Regions from separate parts of the Rahnella sp. AN3-3W3 genome, predicted to be linked through region 2. Evidence: predicted binding sites of a transcription regulator. Region 2 holds the regulator's gene; each other region holds the start of a gene.
What was found. The regulator sigma-54, encoded in region 2, starts transcription at its own class of promoters, with help from an activator protein. The targets are predictions, from matches to a motif close to GTTGGCACANNTTTCGCTNT.

Region 1 (5,110 bases), on a different contig from region 2:
GTGCGGCAGCGTTGCTGCTGTTGAGGCTTGCGCCTGCCAGCGTTACTTCACCGGCCACATCCAGCAAGTTTTTCACCGCATAAGGGATGCCTGCCAGAGGCGGAAGTGCGGCACCGCTTGCGCGGGTTTTATCCACTTTTGCTGCTTCACTTAACATGCGTTCGCGGGTGATATGCGTATACGCGTTGATGACCGGATTAGCCTGTTCAATGGCGTCCAGCGTGGACGTCGCAATTTCTGTCGCTGAGATTTCGCCCTGCGCCATCGCCTGATGTAACTGACTGACAGTAAACCTATCAAACGATTTCATGCGCGATACACTCTTCATGCTCTGTACACCCCGGCAATTTCCAGTCGCGAATCGAGCGGTAAATCCATCAGCGGTTGTGCCATTTGCGCGATACGGCTGAACTGCACCAGCAATTCCTGACGACGGGTGTCGTCGAGTTCCAGCGCCAGCACGCTTTCCATCTGGCGGATATAAGCGGCCCAGTCGGTCGCTGCGGGGGTATTTTTCATGCTGCTTCCTTATCAATTTTCATGAGCGAACTCTGATCAAAATCCGGCGGCGCTGCCGTTGCTGCGCGGGTCGGAGGCACCTTCAAACATGCCGTTGGTATGGCGGACAATCGCACCGGCATGGCCGACGGCTTCGCTGAAATCCGGTAACAGTTCGACGTCGTGACCGCGCTGTCTCAGTCCGGCCTGCGTCGGATAGGCGAAACGGCCTTCCAGTTTAAGTGAATCCGAACTTTCTCCCCACGTCCGCCCCAGCAGCCAGCGCGGACCGCTGATCGCCTGCTGCAACGATTGCCCCTGCACCACATGGCGGATAAACACCGCGGCCTGGGTTTGCGGCTGACCGTCGCCGCCCATCGAACCGTAAACCATGGTGCGCCCGTCGTATAAACGTGCGGCGGCGGGGTTGAGGGTATGAAACGGTTGCTTGCCCGGTGCCAGCGCCAGTAAATGGCTGGCGTCGAGGCTGAAAGATGCGCCGCGGTTTTGCCACAACACGCCGCTGCCCGGCAGCACTACACCACTGCCGAACTCGTGATAAATACTCTGGATAAATGACACCGCCAGCCCGCTGCTGTCCATCACGCCCATCCAGACGGTATCGCCCGGACCTTTACCTTTGCCCCAGTCGGCGGCGCTGTGCGCTTTAATGCGGGTGGCGAGGGCATCGAGATACTGCGGATCCAGCAGACTCTGCGCGTCCTGCGTCATCATGCGCGGATCGGTGATAAAGCGGTCGCGCAGGCCGAACGCCAGTTTGGTGGCTTCGACAATGCTGTGGATCGTCGCGCTTTCATCCATGGTTTCCAGCGGCAGGCGGTCAGTCAGGCCGAGGATCGCCAGCGAAACCAGCCCCTGCGTCGGTGGCGTCAGGTTGTAGATTTCGCCTTTACTGTGTTTGAGGCGCAGCGGCACACGGCGCTGCGGCTTGTAAGCAGCAAGATCGGCGCGGGTGACCGGCATACCGAGCTTTTCCATGTCGGCGGCCATATTGTCGGCCAGCTCACCGCGATAGAAACTGTTCAGCCCGTCTTCGCACAACATCGATAACGTCTGCGCCAGCTGCGGCTGGGTGAAACGGTTCCCGGCGCGCGGCACGTCGCCGTTAGGCAGAAAAACATCGGCGAAGGTGCGGAAATCTTTCAGTTCATGTTGCTTGGCGCGGGTGGCGGCTTCCTGCGAAGCGGTCACCGGAATGCCGTCCGCAGCGTAACGGATGGCATCGCGCAGCAGGCGCGAAAGCGGTTTTTGCTCACCGCCGAATTCAGCCGATACATTCAACGCTTCCTGCCAGCCGCCGACGGTGCCTGCGACCGTCAGCGCCGCTTTCGGACCACGATGCGGAATGTGCGTTTCACCGGCGTAAAAATCGAGAGAGGCCAGCGAACCGGCGGCACCGCTGGCGTCGATCGCCACCGGATTGCCCTGCGGGGGCACAATCAGCCAGAAACCGTCGCCGCCCAGTCCGTTCATGTGCGGATAGACCACGGCAATGGTGGCGGCGGCCGCCACCATTGCCTCGATGGCATTGCCGCCTTCACGCAATACCGCAAGCGCACTCTGGCTCGCCAGATGATGAGGTGTAACCGCCATGCCCAGCGGTGCGCTGTTACTGTTAATCATGCGATGTCCTTTTTTGAAACGCTTTTTTTATGTTGCCCGCGCATGCAGGGATGAGGGCGTGCAGGGATTAAGTTAAGCAAGAGGTGTTCCACATCGGCAAAACCCTCAGACTTTCACTCATAATTTAGCTTGCATTGGCAAGCATAGTGCATGGTATGTTCCGCTGATTTACTGAAACATTGGTTACAAAAGGGACGGAGATGAAACAGATTGATGAACGTCTGCGTGACCATTACGCAGAACTCACGCCGCAGGAACAGCGGGTGGCCGACTTTATTTTTGCCAGCATTGATGACCTGATGAGCTACAACAGCGCAGAGCTGGCGCGGCTCAGCGGCGTGTCGAAAGCCACGGTCAGCCGCCTGTTTAAACGTCTTGGTTACCCGAGTTATCGCGATATGCGCGATGAAATGCGCACCCTGCGCCAGAGTGGCATGCCGCTGACCGACAGCCGTGACGCGGTGCAAGGTAACACCTTGTTATCACGGCACTATAAACAGGAAATGGCTAACCTGACGCAGTGGATTAATCAGATTGATGGCGCACAGTTTGGCGCGCTGATCACCGCCCTTAGTCAGGCGCGGCAGGTACGTCTGCTCGGTTTTCGTAACAGTTATCCGGTGGCGCTGCACCTGCGTCAGCAACTGATTCAGGTGCGTGCTGGCGTGATGATGATGCCGCAGCCGGGGCAGACGCTGGCGGAAGAACTGGTGGATCTCACCGCGCAGGACGTGGTGATTTTCGTTGCTTTCCGTCGCCGTCCCCGCATGGCGAAGGCGATTCTCACGCAATTACAGTCACTTGATGTGCCGGTTTTACTGATTTGCGAGCCGCAGGCGCAGACACTTATTCCGCTCGCCACCTGGCATCTGGCCGCGCCGCTCGACAGCGTGTCGGCGTTCGACAGTTATTCATCTGCCATGAGCCTGGCGAATTTACTTAGCAATGCGTTGTTGCACGACATGCTCGCGTCAGGCCGTCAGCGCATTCATCAGATAAGCGATTTGTATAACGATCTGGATGAGCTGGAGCAGCGCTGATTCCCGATTCAGGGACAAACTGAGCGCTTTTCTGGTGCTTTCGCACAATTACGGTGCATCAGAGTTTTCAACCTTTCTCACTTTTTGCCCTGATTCAGGGCAAAAAAATCCCTTCTCCCTTCTACTCTGAATGGCTAATTCCTTGTCATGTCGTGACTTTGCGCACATTTTTTCTGCCGGGTCATTTTTGGCACATTCGTTGCAAAGTTTTAAATATAAGAATCTATCGTTCCAAAAACTTTTCACCGGAGATAATCTATGAACATGAACAAACGGTTGTTGGCATGGGCAGGTGCGGCAATGTTGGTGCTTCAGGCATCGAATGTTATGGCCGATCAGTTGCAGGATATTCAGAAGCGTGGCGTGCTGCGCGTGGCTGTTCCGCAGGATTTCCCGCCGTTTGGTTCGGTGAGCAAGGATTTGCAGCCGGAAGGTTACGACATCGACATGGCGCATTATCTGGCCGATAAGATGAAACTTAAGTTGCAACTGGTGCCGGTCACCAGCGCCAACCGGGTGCCTTATCTGCAAACGGATAAAGTCGATCTGGTGATTTCCAGCCTCGGCAAAAACGCCGAGCGCGAAAAAGTCATCGACTTCAGCAACGCTTACGCGCCGTTCTTCCTCGGCGTGTTTGGTGCGCAGGGTGACAAACTGTCGGATCTGAAAGAACTGTCCGGCAAAACCATCGGCGTGACCCGTGGCGCGGTGGAAGATCTGGCGCTGACCGATGTGGCACCGAAGGATGCCAAAATTCAGCGTTACGAAGACAACAACACCACGCTGTCGGCCTACCTGTCCGGTCAGGTGGAATACATCGCCACCGGTAACCTGGTAGTGGCGGCAGTAGCCCGTATGAACCCGGCCAAAGCGCCGGTTTCCAAAGTGATGCTGAAAGATTCGCCGTGCTATGTCGGTCTGCGTAAAGACGAACCGGCACTGAAAGACAAAGTGAATGAACTGATCGCCGAAGGCATCAAAGACAAGACGCTGAATACGCTGTCTGAAAAATGGATGAAGGCACCGCTGCCGGCATCAATCGGCGCGTGATCAGGGTTTTGACGGAGATTTTTCATGACCTATCAGCTTAACTTTAGCGCGCTGTGGCCTTATATGCCGGAACTGCTGGCCGGATTATGGACCACTATTGAGCTGACGGTACTGGCAACGGTTGGCGGTGTCGCGATAGGAATTTGCGGCGCGGCCATCCGCTGCGGCAACCATAAAATTCTGCGGACAGTCTGGGGCATTTATGTCGAAGCCATCCGTAATACGCCGTTTGTGGTGCAGCTGTTTTTCATTGTATTTGGTCTGCCAGCCATTGGCCTGAAAATGACCGCCGGTGAAGCGGCGCTGCTGGCGATGCTGATTAACCTCGGCGCGTACAGCACCGAGATTATCCGCGCCGGTATTCAGGTGACGCCTAAAGGCCAGTGGGAAGCCGGACGCGTGCTGGGACTAACGCGCAGTCAGACGTTCCTGCGCATTGTGCTGCCGCCGTCGCTGAAACGTATTTATCCGTCTCTGGTCAGCCAGTGCATTATCGTGATGCTCGGATCTTCCGTGGTATCGCAGGTGTCTTTTGAGGAACTGACGTTTGCTGCGAACTTAATTCAGTCACGCACCTTCCTCAGTTTCGAAGTGTATCTGGTCACCACGTTGTTCTATTTGCTGTTGTCGGTGGCGATGCGTCAGTTGCTGCTGCTGGCCGGACGTCGTGTCTTTGGGAGTGAAAACTGATGATGACCTTCACTGACTGGGACATTGTGCGCAATCTCCTGCTGGCGGCGCGCTGGACGTTGCTGTTGTCGCTGACCGCGTTTATCGGCGGCACGCTGGTGACTCTGCCGCTGTTGCTACTGCGACTGACCAAACGCCGCTGGCCGACGCGTTTTGTGCGTCTGTATTCCGAACTGTTTCAGGGTACG
Region 2 (5,110 bases):
TTTTCTGCTGGCGATCAGCAAGGCGGATTACGAAGAAGCGATGGCGATTTACGATTTGTTCGTGACGTTTGTGCGGGAACGCTCAATGAGCCGTTTGCTGAGCAGTGAGAATTTTGAAAGCTTCAAGGCCATTGCAATCGACTGTTTAAGCCGCATTTAATACGGCTCAAATAGTGCTTCAATTATTAGTCTTCGTCAAAACCTGAATTAATCAGATTTACGACGGCGCTGAGAGCCTGTTCTTCATCTGGCCCGGTGGCTTCGATTTCGATTTTCTGACCTTTCGGGGAATCGAGCATCAGCAGCGCGATCACGCTGCTGGCTTCCGCTTCAATGCCTGTGCCGTTGCGCAGCATCACTTCTGATTCAAAGCTCTGCACCAGTTCAAATAACTTCATCGCCGGACGGGCATGCATCCCTAACCGGTTTTTGATTTCTACCGTTTGTTTTACCGTCATGATTTACGTTTTTCCAGCGTGCGATGGCGGGATTGCACGTTCTTCCCGCGGGAACGGAAATAGTCGGCCAGTTGCTCTGCGATATACACCGAACGGTGCTTACCGCCGGTACAACCAATGGCGACGGTCAGATAGCTGCGGTTGTTGGTTTCCAGCATCGGCAGCCATTGTTCAAGGTAGCTGCGGGTCTGGTAGATAAAGTTGTGCACTTCGGTATGACGGTCGAGGAACGCCGCCACCGGTTTGTCTAGGCCGGTCATCGGACGTAGTTTCGGATCCCAGTGCGGGTTCGGCAGGAAGCGTACATCGAATACGTAATCAGCATCAATCGGAATGCCGTGTTTGAAACCAAAGGATTCGAAGACCATCGTCAGTTCACGTTCGCGTTTACCCAGCAGGCGGGTACGCAGCATTTCTGCCAGTTCGTGAACGGACATTTCGGACGTGTCGATGATGAGATCAGCAGACGAACGCAGAGGCTCGAGCAGATCGGCTTCTTCATCAATGGCACTTTCGAGGGAGAGATTTTTGCTGGAAAGCGGGTGCAGACGACGGGTGTCGCTGTAGCGGCGGATCAGCGTGTTGCGGTCGGCGTCAAGGAACAACAGCTGCGGTGAGAAGCTCTCCGGCAGTTGTGACATCGCGTACTCATAAACTTCCGGGGTTTCCGGCATGTTACGCACGTCAATGCTGACGGCCGCTGACGTATTACGTTCAACGAGGGTCTGGGCAAGCTGCGGCAATAACACCACCGGCAGGTTATCCACACAGTAAAAACCCATGTCTTCCAATGCCCGTAGGGCAACCGATTTCCCGGAACCGGAACGGCCGCTGACAATCATCAGCACCATGGTGTCACTCCCCTGGCATTCAGTGTTCAGAATTCATTTTCCCGGCACCGTACCGGGAATCAGCAATTTAATCGTTTTCAGTCATTATCTGGAACAGTTCTTCATCGCTCTGCGCACCACGAAGGCGGCGACACACTGTTTTATCAGCTAATTTCTTAGCCACCAAAGATAATGTATGTAAATGGGTTTTACATTGATCTGCCGGTACCAGCAAGGCAAAAAGTAAGTCTACCGGCTGATTATCGATGGCATCAAAAGCGATCGGTTGTTCCAGCTGAATGAACACGCCGACGGCACGTAACGTATCTTCTTCCAGCTTACCGTGCGGGATGGCGATCCCGGCACCGATCCCGGTGCTGCCCATACGTTCACGGGTCAAAATAGCGTCGAAAATCACCTGTGGCGACAAATTAAGTTGTCTGGCTGCCAGTTCGCTGATGATTTCCAGTGCGCGTTTTTTGCTGGCGCAATGAACGCCGCTTTTGGTGCATTCGGCATTAAGCACCGACGTTAATTGCATTGCTATATCGTTGATCATGTCATCTTTCACTTTTGCGCTGTTTCACCCTTAAAGCTATATCGGCTCGTTTCCCGAAGGTCACAAGCCGATGCCCGAAGGTTTGTAGCACAGGGTTGGCTACATGAATGTCAGTGCTGTTTCAGTTTGTCTTTATGTTTATTCAGCTGGCGGGCCAGTTTATCAACCAGTCCGTCAATCGCTGCGTACATATCCTGATGTTCCGAGGTGGCATGTAACTCGCCTCCATTCACATGCAAAGTCGCTTCGGCAACTTTTTGCACCTTTTCCACGCTCAACACCACATACACCTGATTAATCCTGTCGAAATACTGCTCAAGCTTGGCCAGCTTCGACGTGATGAACTCTCTCAGGGGATCCGTGATCTCAATGTGATGTCCGGTAATGTTGAGCTGCATAATGTCTTCCTTCTCTGTTGAGGTCAAACTAACTGTTTACGTTGGTTTGAGGGCGGGATGGACAAAGACTCTCGGTATTTGGCGACGGTTCGTCGTGCAACCATAATTCCCTGATCGGAAAGCAGGGTCGCTAACTTACTGTCACTGAGCGGTTTTACAGGATTCTCCGCTGCGATTAATTTCTTCACCAGCGCCCGGATGGCGGTTGACGATGCCTCGCCGCCGCTGTCTGTACTGACATGGCTGGAAAAGAAATACTTCAGTTCGAAAATGCCACGCGGGCTGTGCAGAAACTTCTGCGTCGTGACGCGTGAAATCGTCGATTCGTGCATTTCTACGGCGCTGGCGATATCAGCCAGCACCATAGGTTTCATAAATTCTTCACCCAGTTCAAAGAACGCCTGCTGCTGCTCAACGATACAGCGCGTGACTTTCAACAGCGTGTCGTTACGGCTTTCCAGGCTTTTGATTAACCATTTGGCTTCCTGCAGGTTGCTGCGGATAAACTGCCCGTCGCTGTCGCTGCGTGCGGAATTCCCCATCGCGGCGTACTGCTGGTTAATCTTCAGACGCGGAATGCTGTCCGAATTGAGTTCAACCGTCCAGACTCCTGACACTTTGCGCACCAGCACATCCGGGATCACGTATTCGGATTCGCCGGTATTGATCGACTGGCCCGGACGCGGATCAAGAGACTGGATCAGGAGCATCGCTCCTTTCAGTGTATCTTCTTTTAACCGGGTTGATCGCATAAGTGCGCGGAAATCATGGTTCGCCAGCAAATCCAGATGTTCGCTGATGATAAGACGGGCTTCGGTGATGAAAGGCGTGTCGGTCACATACTGGGAAAGCTGGATCAGCAGGCAGTCGCGCAGGTCGCGCGCGGCCACGCCGACCGGGTCAAAACGCTGTACGCGTTTGAGCACGGCTTCCACTTCGTCCATCGTGACGTTTTCATCCCCGATGCTTTCCAGAATGTCGTCAAGAGAAACGGTGAGGTAACCGGTGTCATCGACCGCATCGACAATGGACGTCGCAATCGCCGCATCAGTATCTGAGAACGGCGTCAGCTCGACCTGCCACATCAGGTAATCCTGAAGGGTCTGGGTGGTTTCACCCTGATAAATCGGCAGCTCGTCGTCGCTGTAATCATTACCGGTGCCGGAAGGCGTGCCCGCGGTATAGATTTCATCCCAGGTCGCATCCAGCGGCAGCTCTTCGGGCATGTCTTTTTGCTCGAGTGCTTCGCGGGTATCTAACCCTTCGCTGTCGGTGGCTTCTACCGAGTCGATTTCTTCATGAAGGTCGGTTTGTTCCAGCAGAGGGTTGCTCTCCAGCGCGAGTTGGATCTCCTGTTGGAGCTCAAGCGTGGACAATTGCAACAGGCGGATGGCCTGTTGTAACTGTGGAGTCATTGCCAGTTGTTGGCTGAATCTGAGTTGCAAACCTTGCTTCATATCTTGGCTTTATTTCCGTTGATGAGTGAAAACGGCAACACTTCTGTCAGAGACGGCCTGTTTCATTTTAAGGCGAAACAGGCACGGTTCCGGCGGCACAGATCACAGACGGAATTCTTCACCAAGATAAACGCGTTTAACTTGTTCATCAGCAAGAATATCGGCTGGCGTGCCGTGGGCGATTAACTTGCCCTGACTGACGATGTAAGCGCGTTCACACACGTCGAGCGTTTCGCGAACGTTATGGTCGGTGATCAGTACGCCGAGGCCACTGTCACGCAAATGCTCAATGATTTTTTTGATGTCGATAACTGAAATCGGGTCAACACCGGCGAACGGTTCATCCAGCAGAATGAATTTAGGGTTCGCCGCCAGCGCGCGGGCGATTTCAACACGACGGCGTTCACCACCGGACAGTGACTGACCGAGGTTATCGCGCAAATGAGAAATATGGAACTCTTCCATCAGTTCATTGGCGCGATCGTTACGCTGTTCTTTGTTCAGATCGTCGCGGATCTGCAACACGGCCATCAGGTTATCAAACACGCTGAGGCGGCGGAAAATGGACGCTTCCTGAGGAAGATAGCCAATACCGCGACGGGCGCGGGTATGCAATGGCAACAAGCTGATGTCTTCGTCATCGACGATAATACGGCCTGCATCACGCTGCACGATGCCAACGACCATGTAGAAGGTCGTGGTTTTACCGGCACCGTTTGGCCCTAATAACCCGACGATTTCGCCGGAGTTGACCATCAGGCTGACATCTTCAACGACCTTGCGGCCTTTGTAGGCTTTTGCCAGATTCTCTGCGATTAATTTAGCCATAAAAATCAGTTACTCTTTTTGGTCGGCTGGCCCGCCGCTGCAGGTGTTTTCTGTTGCAGCTGCGAAGGAACCAGAACGGTCGTCACACGGTTGCCTTTATCACTGAAGGCTTCCATTTGCTGTTTCTGCACCAAATACGTAATACGGTCGCCTTTCACGTTGCTGTCGAGCTGTTCAAGGTAAGCGTTACCGGTTAGGGTCACCAGATCGTTTTCCACTTCATAGCGGACTTTCTGCGCATGGCCTTTTACCGGCTTGCCGTTGTCCTGCATCTGATAGAAGGTCACCGGGTTACCGTAACCTTCAACCACTTCTTTGCCGGAAACGCCTTGCGGGCGGATGACGACAACTTTGTCCGCTTTAACCTGGATCGTGCCCTGGTTTACCACCACATTACCGGTAAAGGTCGCGGTATTGGTGTTCACGTCCAGCGCCTGATTAGCCGAATCAATGGTAATCGGTTTGGTCGTGTCATCTTTCAGGGCGAATGCCGGAACGCTGACGGCTAACAATGAGCTGACGATCAGGAGATTACGGATTTTATTTTTTGCTTTGAATTTCATAAGAGGTCGTTACCTTT
Region 3 (5,110 bases), on a different contig from region 2:
TAGCGCACTACTTTCTCTGAAATCCTGTTACTGAGCCATTACTGGTTATAGGCGTTTTCGCCGTGGCTGTTCACATCCAGACCTTCACGTTCCTGCTCTTCAGGAACACGCAGGCCTACAATCATGTCAGCCACTTTGTAACCGATGAAGGCCACAACACCAGACCACACCAGTGTGACGCAAACGCTGAAGAACTGAACCCAAACCTGATGGCCCATGGTCACGCCTTCTGCGTAACCCACGCCGCCCAGAGAGCTGGAAGTGAATACGCCGGTCAGCAGGCAACCTACGATACCGCAGACGCCGTGAACACCGAACACGTCACAGGTATCATCAACGCGCAGCCATTTCTTCAGGGTAACGACACCCCACAGGCCAGTCACACCGCCGACCAGACCGATGATCAACGCACCGCCCACGCCGACCGTACCACACGCCGGAGTGATGGCAACCAGACCTGCGATAGCGCCGGAGCTTGCGCCCAGCAGAGAAGGCTTGCCGCGAACCATCCACTCAACCAGAGTCCAGGACAGGATTGCGCCAGCCGTTGCAATCACGGTATTCAGGAACGCCAGCGCGGCAATGGAACTTGCTGCACTTGCAGAGCCGGCGTTAAAGCCGAACCAGCCGACATACAGGATTGCAGCGCCAGTGAACACCATTGGCAGATTGTGAGGTTTGAACGCTTCTTTACCGAAACCGGCACGTTTGCCCAGCAGATAAGCACCGACCAGACCCGCGATAGCGGCGTTGATGTGAACAACAGTACCGCCGGCGAAGTCCAGCGCGCCATCAGCAGCCAGGAAACCGCCCGCCCATACCATGTGTGCCATTGGAATGTAGGAGAAGGTCAGCCAGATCACGGTGAAAATCAGCACCGCAGAGAAACGCACACGTTCAGCGATACCACCGACGATCAGTGCCACGGTGATACAGGCGAATGAACACTGGAATGCCACATGGATCATCTGAGAGAAGGTGCCGGTAACAGAATCCAGGCCAATGCCTTTCATCATTACGTTGCCGAAACCACCGAAGAAGGCGTTACCTTCGCTGAATGCCAGACTGTAACCGTAAAGGATCCACAAGACGCAGACCAATGCGAAGGTCACAATAACCTGAGTCAGCATGGATAAAACGTTTTTGGAACGCAGTAAACCGCCGTAGAACAACGCTACGCCAGGTACGGTCATAAACAATACCAGCGCAGTACAAATCATCATAAAGGCGTTATCAGCGCCGTTGGCGGCGGCTGGTGCCGCGGCCATGGCAAGCGAAGGCAATAATGCCACAGCGCCCAGCCCCATCATGGATAAAAGTTTTTTCATTATTAACCCACCCCTGTTTCTCAAAACTGTTTTTTCTAATCTGATTTATCTCAAACCGACTGGCATGAGAGATAAAAACCGGAAATTACAGTGCTGCTTCGTCGGTTTCACCAGTACGAATACGGATAACACGTTGCAATTCAGCAACGAAAATTTTGCCATCACCGATCTTGCCGGTGTAGGCCGCTTTGCTGATCACGTCGATCACTTCATCGAGCTGATCGTCAGCGATAGCAATGTCGATTTTTACTTTTGGAAGGAAGTTCACACTGTATTCCGCGCCACGGTAAAGTTCGGCATGACCTTTCTGACGGCCAAAACCTTTAACTTCCGTTACGGTCAGCCCCTGAATTCCAACAGCAGACAGCGCTTCACGCACATCTTCCAGCTTAAAAGGTTTGATCACCACAGTAACCAGCTTCATTGTGCCACTCCTCGAATTAAGGGCTTACCGCGAGAGGATTCGCGCCCGATACGCAAGGGATAAAGCAAAGGGTGTGCCAGAGTTGAAACTGATGAAAGATTCCTGCAATTCCCGCGCAAACCGGCATTTTCAGAATAATCGTGACCGGGCGCACAGTTGTTTCGCCACACAGCACACTGCTGAGTACGCACCATTTAAGTGCTCATCGCTGCTTTATAGTGCAATGTGTAAACCGCAGGTATTTTGCCTGCATGAATACGGTGCGCGGGATGGAATGGCGGGAGGATAAGACGTTGAGGAGAGAATGCTGGCGTAACGAACGCGTTACGCCAGCTGACAGTTTATGCGTTTTCTGTGGAAGGAATTCCCGGCTCAGCTGACGCCAGTTCTTGCCCGGCAAGTTGCAACTGATACATCTGATAATACCGGCCTTTTTCTGCCAGCAGCTGTAAGTGGTTGCCCTGCTCAACGGCTTGCCCGCGGTGCAATACCAAAATATTATCTGCATCCACAATCGTCGACAGCCGGTGTGCAATTACAACCAGAGTTGTTTGCTGACGAATGGCACGTAAAGCACGCTGAATTGCCTGCTCGGTTCCTGAGTCGATATTGGCCGTTGCCTCGTCAAGGATCAGAATTTCTGGTGCCTGCACCAAAACGCGCGCCATCGCCAGCAATTGCTTCTGTCCGACAGAGAGATTATTACCCTGTTCGCCCAGACGCGTATTCAATCCTTCAGGCATTCCCCGTACCAGCGGAGAAAGCTGCACAATATCCAGTGCGTGCCAGACCTGAGCTTCATCAATATCGCGACCTAAAGTCACGTTAGAGAATACCGATTCCGCCAGCACCACCGGATCCTGCTGAACCATAGCAATTCCCTTTCGCAGACTGGAATGCGAGAGATCAGCAAGGTTACGCCCGTCGACGCGGATCTCACCTTTATTCAGCGGATAATAGCCCATCAGAAGATTCGCCAGCGTACTTTTGCCACTGCCTGTGTGCCCGACCAGCGCCACAAATCCACGTGAAGGGACATGCAGGGTAATATTCTCCAGCACCCATTTGTCCGGGCGGTAGGCAAAACTGACGTCGCGAATATCAATCTCGCCGCTGGTCAGCAACTTATCGTCCGGTCCGTACTGCTGCTGAGTCCGGTCCATCAAATCAAAGATACGTTCACCTGCGACTACAGCCTGCTGGAGAATGGATTGCTGCGACGTCAGCTCAATCAGAGGTTCGTTTAGACGCCCGAGGTAGTTAATGAAAGCATACAAAACCCCCACGCCAATCGAGCCTTCGGCACTGAAACCGAACAAGATTAACAAGCCGCATAAAATCAGGGATGAAAATAAGCTGAGTAATGGTCGCAGCAAAAATCCTTCCAGCCTGAGCGTCTGCATGCGGGCCATATAATGTGACTGACTGGCGCGGGACAGTCGTTCACCAAACCGTTTTTGCTGACGGAATTGCTGTATGACGTTCATGCCATTAATGACTTCGTTGAAGCCATCATTTATGTCCGCCAGATAAGCACGCACTTTACGAACGACAGGCGTACTGTAAATCTGGTAAAGCCCCATCACCACAAACACAGCCGGGAAGATGCAGATAGCCACCGAGGCAAGTCGCCAGTCAAGGGTGAACATCGCCACCAGCATTGCGCCAATCAGCGCAATGCTGCGCAAAACCGTCGATACAACAGTGACATAAAGGTCACGGATCACTTCAGTATCATTGGTCACACGCGAAATCAGTTGCCCGACCGGCTGGGTATCAAAGGCGCTCAAAGGCTGACGCAATGCCGCATCCATGACGTCGGTGCGCAGACGCTGAACCACGCCAACCGCAGCACGGTTAAACAGAAGTGCCTGAAAATAGTGCAAGCTTGCTGCCAGAAATTGCAGGAAGATGAAACTCAGCGCCAGCAAACTGACTTTCCCCCAGGGCATTTCACCTTTCGCCACATAGTGATCAATAAAGAAACTGATCAGGATCGGGCCGGTGACTTCCGCTGCGGCGGCAATCCACAGCATCAGCACCGCATAAGACAGAGGCTTACTGTATGGTTTGCCATATCCCAGAAGACGTTTAAGCGTAGGCCAGAGCTTCTGGATTTTACTCACTTTTTGTTCAGCCATGTTGTTCCGCCTCCTTTTCCGGCACATCATCCAGCGCAGCTTCAAGCTGCTGATAGCGGAACATATCGCGATACCAGCCCGGCTTCGCAGCCAGTTCGTCATGATCGCCGCGCTGTGAAATGCTTCCGTGACTGAACACCAGAATCTCACTGGCTTCGGTCAGCGCAGAAAGCCGGTGAGCACTGATAATCACCGTTCTGTCACTGCCCCACTGACGCAGATTTTGCAGGATCTGATGCTCCGTGCGGCCATCAACGGCTGACAGGGCATCATCCAGGATCAGGATTTCAGCTTTCAGCAACAGCGCTCTGGCAATCGAAATACGTTGTTTCTGGCCGCCCGAAAGCATAACACCACGTTCACCGACTTCTGTTTCATACCCCTGAGGCAGACGCAAAATGTCATCGTGAACGCTGGCAAGCCGTGCCGCTTCCTCAATGTCTTGCTGCGTGGCATCCGGCCGGCCGAGGGCAATGTTCTGCGCGACGGTATCTGAAAACAGGAAAGGCGTCTGGCTGACTACCGCAAGCCGCGCGCGCCAGTCATCAAGCCGGATCTCTTTGAGTGATAGACCGTGGTAACGCACATCGCCTTCAGTCACATCGAACTGGCGCTGAAGCAGTGCCAGCAAGGTACTTTTTCCAGAACCCGTCGGGCCACATAAACCGAGCATTTGCCCCGGTTTCAGGGAAAACGCCACAGACGTTAAGGCAGCGTGTTGGTGTTCGGGATAATGGAAATTGTTGATCTGCGCTTCAAGTACTGCGCGACCCGCCGGTAAAGGCGTTGCGCCATCGGCCACCGCTGGCGCTTCCTGTAACAGGCTGCGGATACGGCTGTAGGCGGCACTGCCACGCTCTACGATATTGAACATCCACGCCAGCGCCAGCATCGGCCAGATCATCAGCCCCAGATACATCACAAAACTGGTCAGTTCACCGAGTGTCAGATGCCCGTTGACCACCATCCAGCTGCCGCCGCCAATGGCCAGAAGATTTGCCATGCCAATGGAGACGTAAATCGTCGGATCAAAACGTGCATCGACCCGGGCTACGCGCAGGTTTTTAGCACCGGTATCCGCGGCAACATCAGCAAATTGTGATGACTGATGGTTTTCCAGACCAAAAGCTTTGATCATGCGGATGCTGGTCAGGCTTTCCTGTGCCTGATCGTTTAGAGAGGAAAATGCCGCCTGTGCGGTTTTAAAGCGGGAATGC
Region 4 (5,110 bases), on a different contig from region 2:
AAAAGAGAACACGTCTTTGTAATCGGAATTCACCATGCCCGAGAACTGCGCTTCAGCGATACCCAGTATCAGGCCGCCGAGCATCGCGCCCTGTAACGATCCGATCCCGCCGAGCACCGCTGCGGTAAAGGCTTTGATGCCGATGATAAATCCGGCATAGAAATCAAAAGTGCCGTAGTTCATGGTGACCAGTACGCCTGCCAGCCCCGCCATCGCCGCGCCGATCATAAAGACCAGCGAGATAATTCGGTCGGTGTTGATGCCGAGAATTGAGGCCATTTTTCTGTCCTGCTGTACCGCACGACACATTCGACCGAGTTTGGTGTTGCTGATAATCCACGACAAAACCAACATGCCGACAAGAGACGCCACCAGAATGAACAGTTTGGTGTAGGTCATCTGGACAAAGCTGTCTCCGATATGAAAACGCAGCGCGCCATCAAACATCGTAGGAATGCCCTGCTGTCGCGGTCCCTGACTGATTTGTGCGTAGTTCTGCAAAATCAGCGACATGCCGATAGCAGAAATCAGCGGTGCAAGGCGCGTGGAATTTCGCAGAGGTTTGTAGGCAATGCGCTCAATCGCCCAGCCGTAAACGCCGGTCACCACGATGGTGAACACCAGTGTGCCGAGGATCAGTAGCGGAAAAGAGTGCAGCCCGAAGAAGGAAAGCAGCGCCAGCGCGATAGCGCAGAGGTAAGCCGAAATCATATACACTTCGCCGTGAGCAAAGTTGATCATGCCGATGATGCCGTAAACCATGGTGTAGCCGATGGCGATGAGACCGTAGACAGCACCGAGCGTAATGCCATTAAACAGTTGTTGCAGGAAGAATGAATCCATAAATACGCAGTCTCTTTTTGTGACCGCGCCTGGCTAAGGGCGCGGTCTGACACAGATTAGAACTGGCAAATCAAAATGCTTTATTCCTTAACTTCCTGATATTTGCCTTTGTCATCCCACTTATAAACCACGTAATCGGAGACTTTCAGGTCGCCTTTGCTGTCCCAGGCTTTTTTGCCCATGACGGTATCGACACTGTTGGCTTTAAGCCAGGCGCTGGCTTTGGCGGAATCGCTGCCGCCGGTGGCTTTGAAGGCGGCGGCAATGGCCTGTACAGAGGCGTAGGAATAGAGGGTGTAACCTTCCGGCTCGAATTTATTAGCGCGGAATTTATCGATGACGGCTTTGCCGTCCGGGATCAGACGCGGGTCTTTGCCGAAGGTCATCAGAATGCCATTGGTGTATTGCGGACCACCGGCAGCGGTGACCATTTCTTCGTTGACGATACAGTCACCGGAGAAGAACGTCGCCTGAACGCCCTGCTCACGCATCTGGCGAACTAGCGGACCGGCTTCCGGATGGCAGCCGCCAAAGAACACCACATCTGGTTTCTGCGCACTGATTTTGGTAACCAGCGCATTAAAGTCTTTTTCACCACGCGACAGTCCTTCATACATCACTTCTTTCACGTCGCGTTTGTTAAGCGCTGCTTTGGTGGCATCCGCCAGCCCCTGTCCGTAGGTATCTTTGTCGTGAATGATGACCACTTTTTTGGCTTTCAGCTTGTCGATGATGTAATCGCTGGCCACCAGCCCCTGCTGATCATCGCGCCCACACATACGGAACATATCGCTCATGCCGCGTTCAGTGATCTGCGGGTTAGTTGAGCCCGGCGTGATGGCGATAATCCCGGCGTCGTTATACACCTCAGACGCAGGCATGGTAGAGGATGAACAGAAATGTCCGACCACTGCCTGCACTTTATCCTGATCTACCAGCCGGTTAGCCACCGCGACCGCTTGTTTGGGCTCGCAGGCATCATCGCCCTGAACCAGTTTGATTTTCTCGCCGTTGATCCCGCCTGCGGCATTAATGTCTTCGGCGGCCTGAGTCGCCCCATGCCAGTACTGATCACCATAAGTGGCATTCGGACCGGTGAACGGACCGGCAACCCCAATCACAATATCCGCACGCGCGGAGAAGGCCGTGACCAGACAACCAGCCAGTAAAAGAGAGAGAGGACTTTTCATAAATTTCATCGACATCATCATGATCCTTAGGACTGAGTTTATGCAAACGGGTTATGGGCAACGCATGCAGCAAAAACACCAACGCAAAGTCGTAATCTGAAAATCTGAAATTTAAAGCACAAGCCAATGGAGGGGAGAACCCGTTTGTCCACCGCTGGCGGACAACATCAAAGGTAAGAAACTTAAGCAAAATATCTGCCAGTGTTACCCGAGGTCTGTGAATGTTACGGTTATGTGAGTATAGATAGCGCCTGTCAGGCGTTGCGGGGAACTCGCAGAAACAACGACGGGATCACATCGCACCGCACTGGTGCTGAAAAGAATAGGAAAATAACGATACCGGAACGCCCTGCACCAAAATGTAACGTTAAGTGCCCCACGGCTAATCCGTTGATATATTTTTTCTTTGCTTCTTTCGGCGGGTTGTTTTGTAATGCGGGCAGATGATTGCAACAGGAAGCTACTGAACAATGAAGAAATTATCCTGCCTGACGGCAATTGTGCTGGCCATGGGATTATCGGGCTGTGCCAGTGATTATGTGATCAACACCAAAGCCGGCGATCAGCTTTTCGCCCACGGCGAACCTGAGCGCGACCGCGATACCGGTATGACCAGCTACACCGACATGAACGGCGATTATCACCTGATGAACACCAATGATATTGCGGGCATTGTGAAGAAGTAGGCGTGACGGACAGCAATTGCATTTATCTGAAAGCCCGACCGATGAATTACACGGCGGGCTGAATAAAACAGTCATGCTATCCGGTGCCGGAACGGCACGTAATATCACGACTGTTTTGAGGATAAAATTACTCAGTAATAAAACGCGAAACAGACGAAGCCAGATTTTGTGCCTGATCCCGCAGCGCATTAGCAGCAGCAGAAGACTCTTCAACCAGGGCCGCGTTTTGTTGAGTCACGCTGTCCATTTCCACTATGGCTTGCCCTACCTGAGATATTCCCCTGTTCTGTTCATCCGATGCCTGAGTAATTTCATTAAGTATTTCGGTAACGTTAGCCACTTTAGTCACAATGTCATGCATGGTGGTTCCCGCCTGTTCTACCAGCTCTGACCCTGCATTAATTCGCTCTACCGATTCACCAATTAAACCTTCTATCTCTTTTGCAGCCTGAGCGCTGCGCTGCGCCAGACTTCTCACTTCACTTGCCACCACAGCAAATCCCCGCCCCTGTTCTCCTGCACGCGCCGCTTCAACGGCCGCATTGAGAGCCAGAATATTGGTCTGAAAAGCGATGCTGTTAATTACCGTTGTAATGTCAGCAATTTTTGCTGAGCTCGCCGTGATTTCATTCATCGTTTTCACCACATGAGAGACCAGTTGCCCGCCTTTGTTCGCCGTTTCCGAAGTACTGCCCGCCAGTTGGCTGGTGTGATGAATATTGTCTACGTTCTGTTTAACCGTCGCCGTTAACTGCTCCATGCTGGCCGCCGTTTCTTCAAGCGCAGCCGCCTGTTCTTCAGTACGTGCGGATAAATCATTATTTCCTGCCGCAATTTCTGCGGAGGCATGGCTCACCTGCGTCACGCCGGCACGAATATCACCGATGATACGGCGAAGATCGGTGTTCATCTCATCTACAGCTTGCATCAGTTCGCCCAGTTCATCACGACGCGTGGTATTGAGATGAGCTCTTAAATCACCGCGCGCTATCTGTCGCGCAACCTCAAGCGTGTCAGCCAGAGGCTTCACAATCTGGCGGGAGATGATCAGCGCTATGCCAATACTTAACAAGACGGCGGCCCCCAAAAGTGAAGCCATCCATATCACTGCCTTTCTGATATCGTCATGAGCCGCACTCAGTTCCGATTCAAAGATATTGTCACTCAGGGTCGTCAGCTTGCCGCCTGCTTTTGCAAGCAGCTGAGTCGCTTCCTGCTCATCAATATAGGAACGCAGGTAATCACTGGCACTCTCCTTTTTAGCCGAGACCGAGCGTTCAACGTCTTCAAGTGCGCTGACATCCGCCGGATTTAGCTGGGATTTGACGGCGTTCATTTGCTGAATCGATTCAACCATAAAGCCTGTTAAAGCGTTAAGTGACTCATCAGTATTCTCAAACTGGAGAAGTTTCACACGCGTCGCCACACCGTCGATGTGACGGACGATATCAGCTAATGCTGTTGCAGTGACAGCGCGTGTCGGATCTTGTGCATAGGACTGCGCCAAGCTTTTGATTGTAGATTCTTCACGGGTCAGCACAAAACGACTCACAACAAGATCACGTTGCTGTGTCTCGCGGACAGTTTGAGCACGTTTATCGCGATACGTCTTCATGACTTCTGACATTTCATTAAGCATCTCCAGGTGCTTTGTATCCCATTGAAGCGACCTGAGACTTTCAATTTTCTTATCAACCTGCTGCAAGTTCATCTCATTCATCGCGATGTATTTTTCATCATGCGTTTTCACGTATTCCAGTCTTTCAGCTTTTGCCATAGCAAACTGGTCAGTTATTACTTTTAGCTGGCTTATTTTATCTGCCCGGATGGAAATATCATTCAGATTTTTAATACCACATAAAGCAACCGCAATACTTAGCAATAAGATAAGTCCGAAACCAAATGCTAATTTTTTCCCGACTTTTAGATTTTCAAAATATTTCATAAACATTTTTATGGCTCTCCATTATTTTTATAAAAACAGTTGTATGTGAAGCACATGGAGTATCGGCAGGATATAAAAATTAATTAATGAAAAACTCATTTTCTTAAGTTACATAAGTCGGTAATTTAACAGCAATAAAACCTTATTCTTTGTATGAAAACTTATTTGCTTAAACCTTGCGTATTAATGGTGAAGTCATTCACTTTAAGAAAGTATTATTTTAATGTGCTGCTGTTATTAAATAATGAAGATGTGGTCTGCGCATATACCGCGTAACGTCAGGTTCAGCGGCGTGGGCATAAAAAAACCGGGCGAAGGCCCGGTTTCTTATGCTTTGAACACCGTTCTCAAACCCAAAATCATTTGAGTCGCAGCAAGGTGCTTTGAAGGATGAGGGGGATTACAGCCCGTTTTCAGCAATATCCATGGCGAAATAGGTCAGGATA

Region 1: the regulator sigma-54 is predicted to act here: its motif matches at 2,216-2,235, upstream of UC15_RS20645 (gamma-glutamyltransferase family protein).
Region 3: the regulator sigma-54 is predicted to act here: its motif matches at 1,814-1,833, upstream of glnK (P-II family nitrogen regulator).
Region 4: the regulator sigma-54 is predicted to act here: its motif matches at 2,217-2,236, upstream of UC15_RS20970 (branched-chain amino acid ABC transporter substrate-binding protein).

What each region holds. Positions count from the first base shown of each region.
Region 1 covers NZ_JYDG01000090.1:23,515-28,624, reverse strand. The annotation lists gene UC15_RS20655 (AtzE family amidohydrolase) at 1-310, opposite strand, end outside; gene hpxX (oxalurate catabolism protein HpxX) at 325-519, opposite strand; gene UC15_RS20645 (gamma-glutamyltransferase family protein) at 556-2,142, opposite strand; gene UC15_RS20640 (MurR/RpiR family transcriptional regulator) at 2,343-3,182, shown strand; gene UC15_RS20635 (transporter substrate-binding domain-containing protein) at 3,441-4,232, shown strand; gene UC15_RS20630 (amino acid ABC transporter permease) at 4,257-4,922, shown strand; gene UC15_RS20625 (amino acid ABC transporter permease) at 4,925-5,110, shown strand, end outside.
Region 2 covers NZ_JYDG01000029.1:9,649-14,758, forward strand. The annotation lists gene UC15_RS10345 (transcription antiterminator) at 1-160, shown strand, start outside; gene npr (PTS phosphocarrier protein NPr) at 186-458, opposite strand; gene rapZ (RNase adapter RapZ) at 455-1,309, opposite strand; gene ptsN (PTS IIA-like nitrogen regulatory protein PtsN) at 1,377-1,859, opposite strand; gene hpf (ribosome hibernation promoting factor) at 1,958-2,245, opposite strand; gene rpoN (RNA polymerase factor sigma-54) at 2,269-3,702, opposite strand; gene lptB (LPS export ABC transporter ATP-binding protein) at 3,805-4,530, opposite strand; gene lptA (lipopolysaccharide ABC transporter substrate-binding protein LptA) at 4,536-5,093, opposite strand; gene lptC (LPS export ABC transporter periplasmic protein LptC) at 5,071-5,110, opposite strand, start outside.
Region 3 covers NZ_JYDG01000013.1:67,882-72,991, reverse strand. The annotation lists gene amtB (ammonium transporter AmtB) at 39-1,328, opposite strand; gene glnK (P-II family nitrogen regulator) at 1,414-1,752, opposite strand; gene UC15_RS05610 (SmdB family multidrug efflux ABC transporter permease/ATP-binding protein) at 2,094-3,893, opposite strand; gene UC15_RS05605 (SmdA family multidrug ABC transporter permease/ATP-binding protein) at 3,886-5,110, opposite strand, start outside.
Region 4 covers NZ_JYDG01000093.1:24,402-29,511, forward strand. The annotation lists gene UC15_RS20965 (branched-chain amino acid ABC transporter permease LivH) at 1-843, opposite strand, end outside; gene UC15_RS20970 (branched-chain amino acid ABC transporter substrate-binding protein) at 924-2,048, opposite strand; gene UC15_RS20975 (YgdI/YgdR family lipoprotein) at 2,504-2,719, shown strand; gene UC15_RS20980 (methyl-accepting chemotaxis protein) at 2,847-4,670, opposite strand; gene hemB (porphobilinogen synthase) at 5,065-5,110, opposite strand, start outside.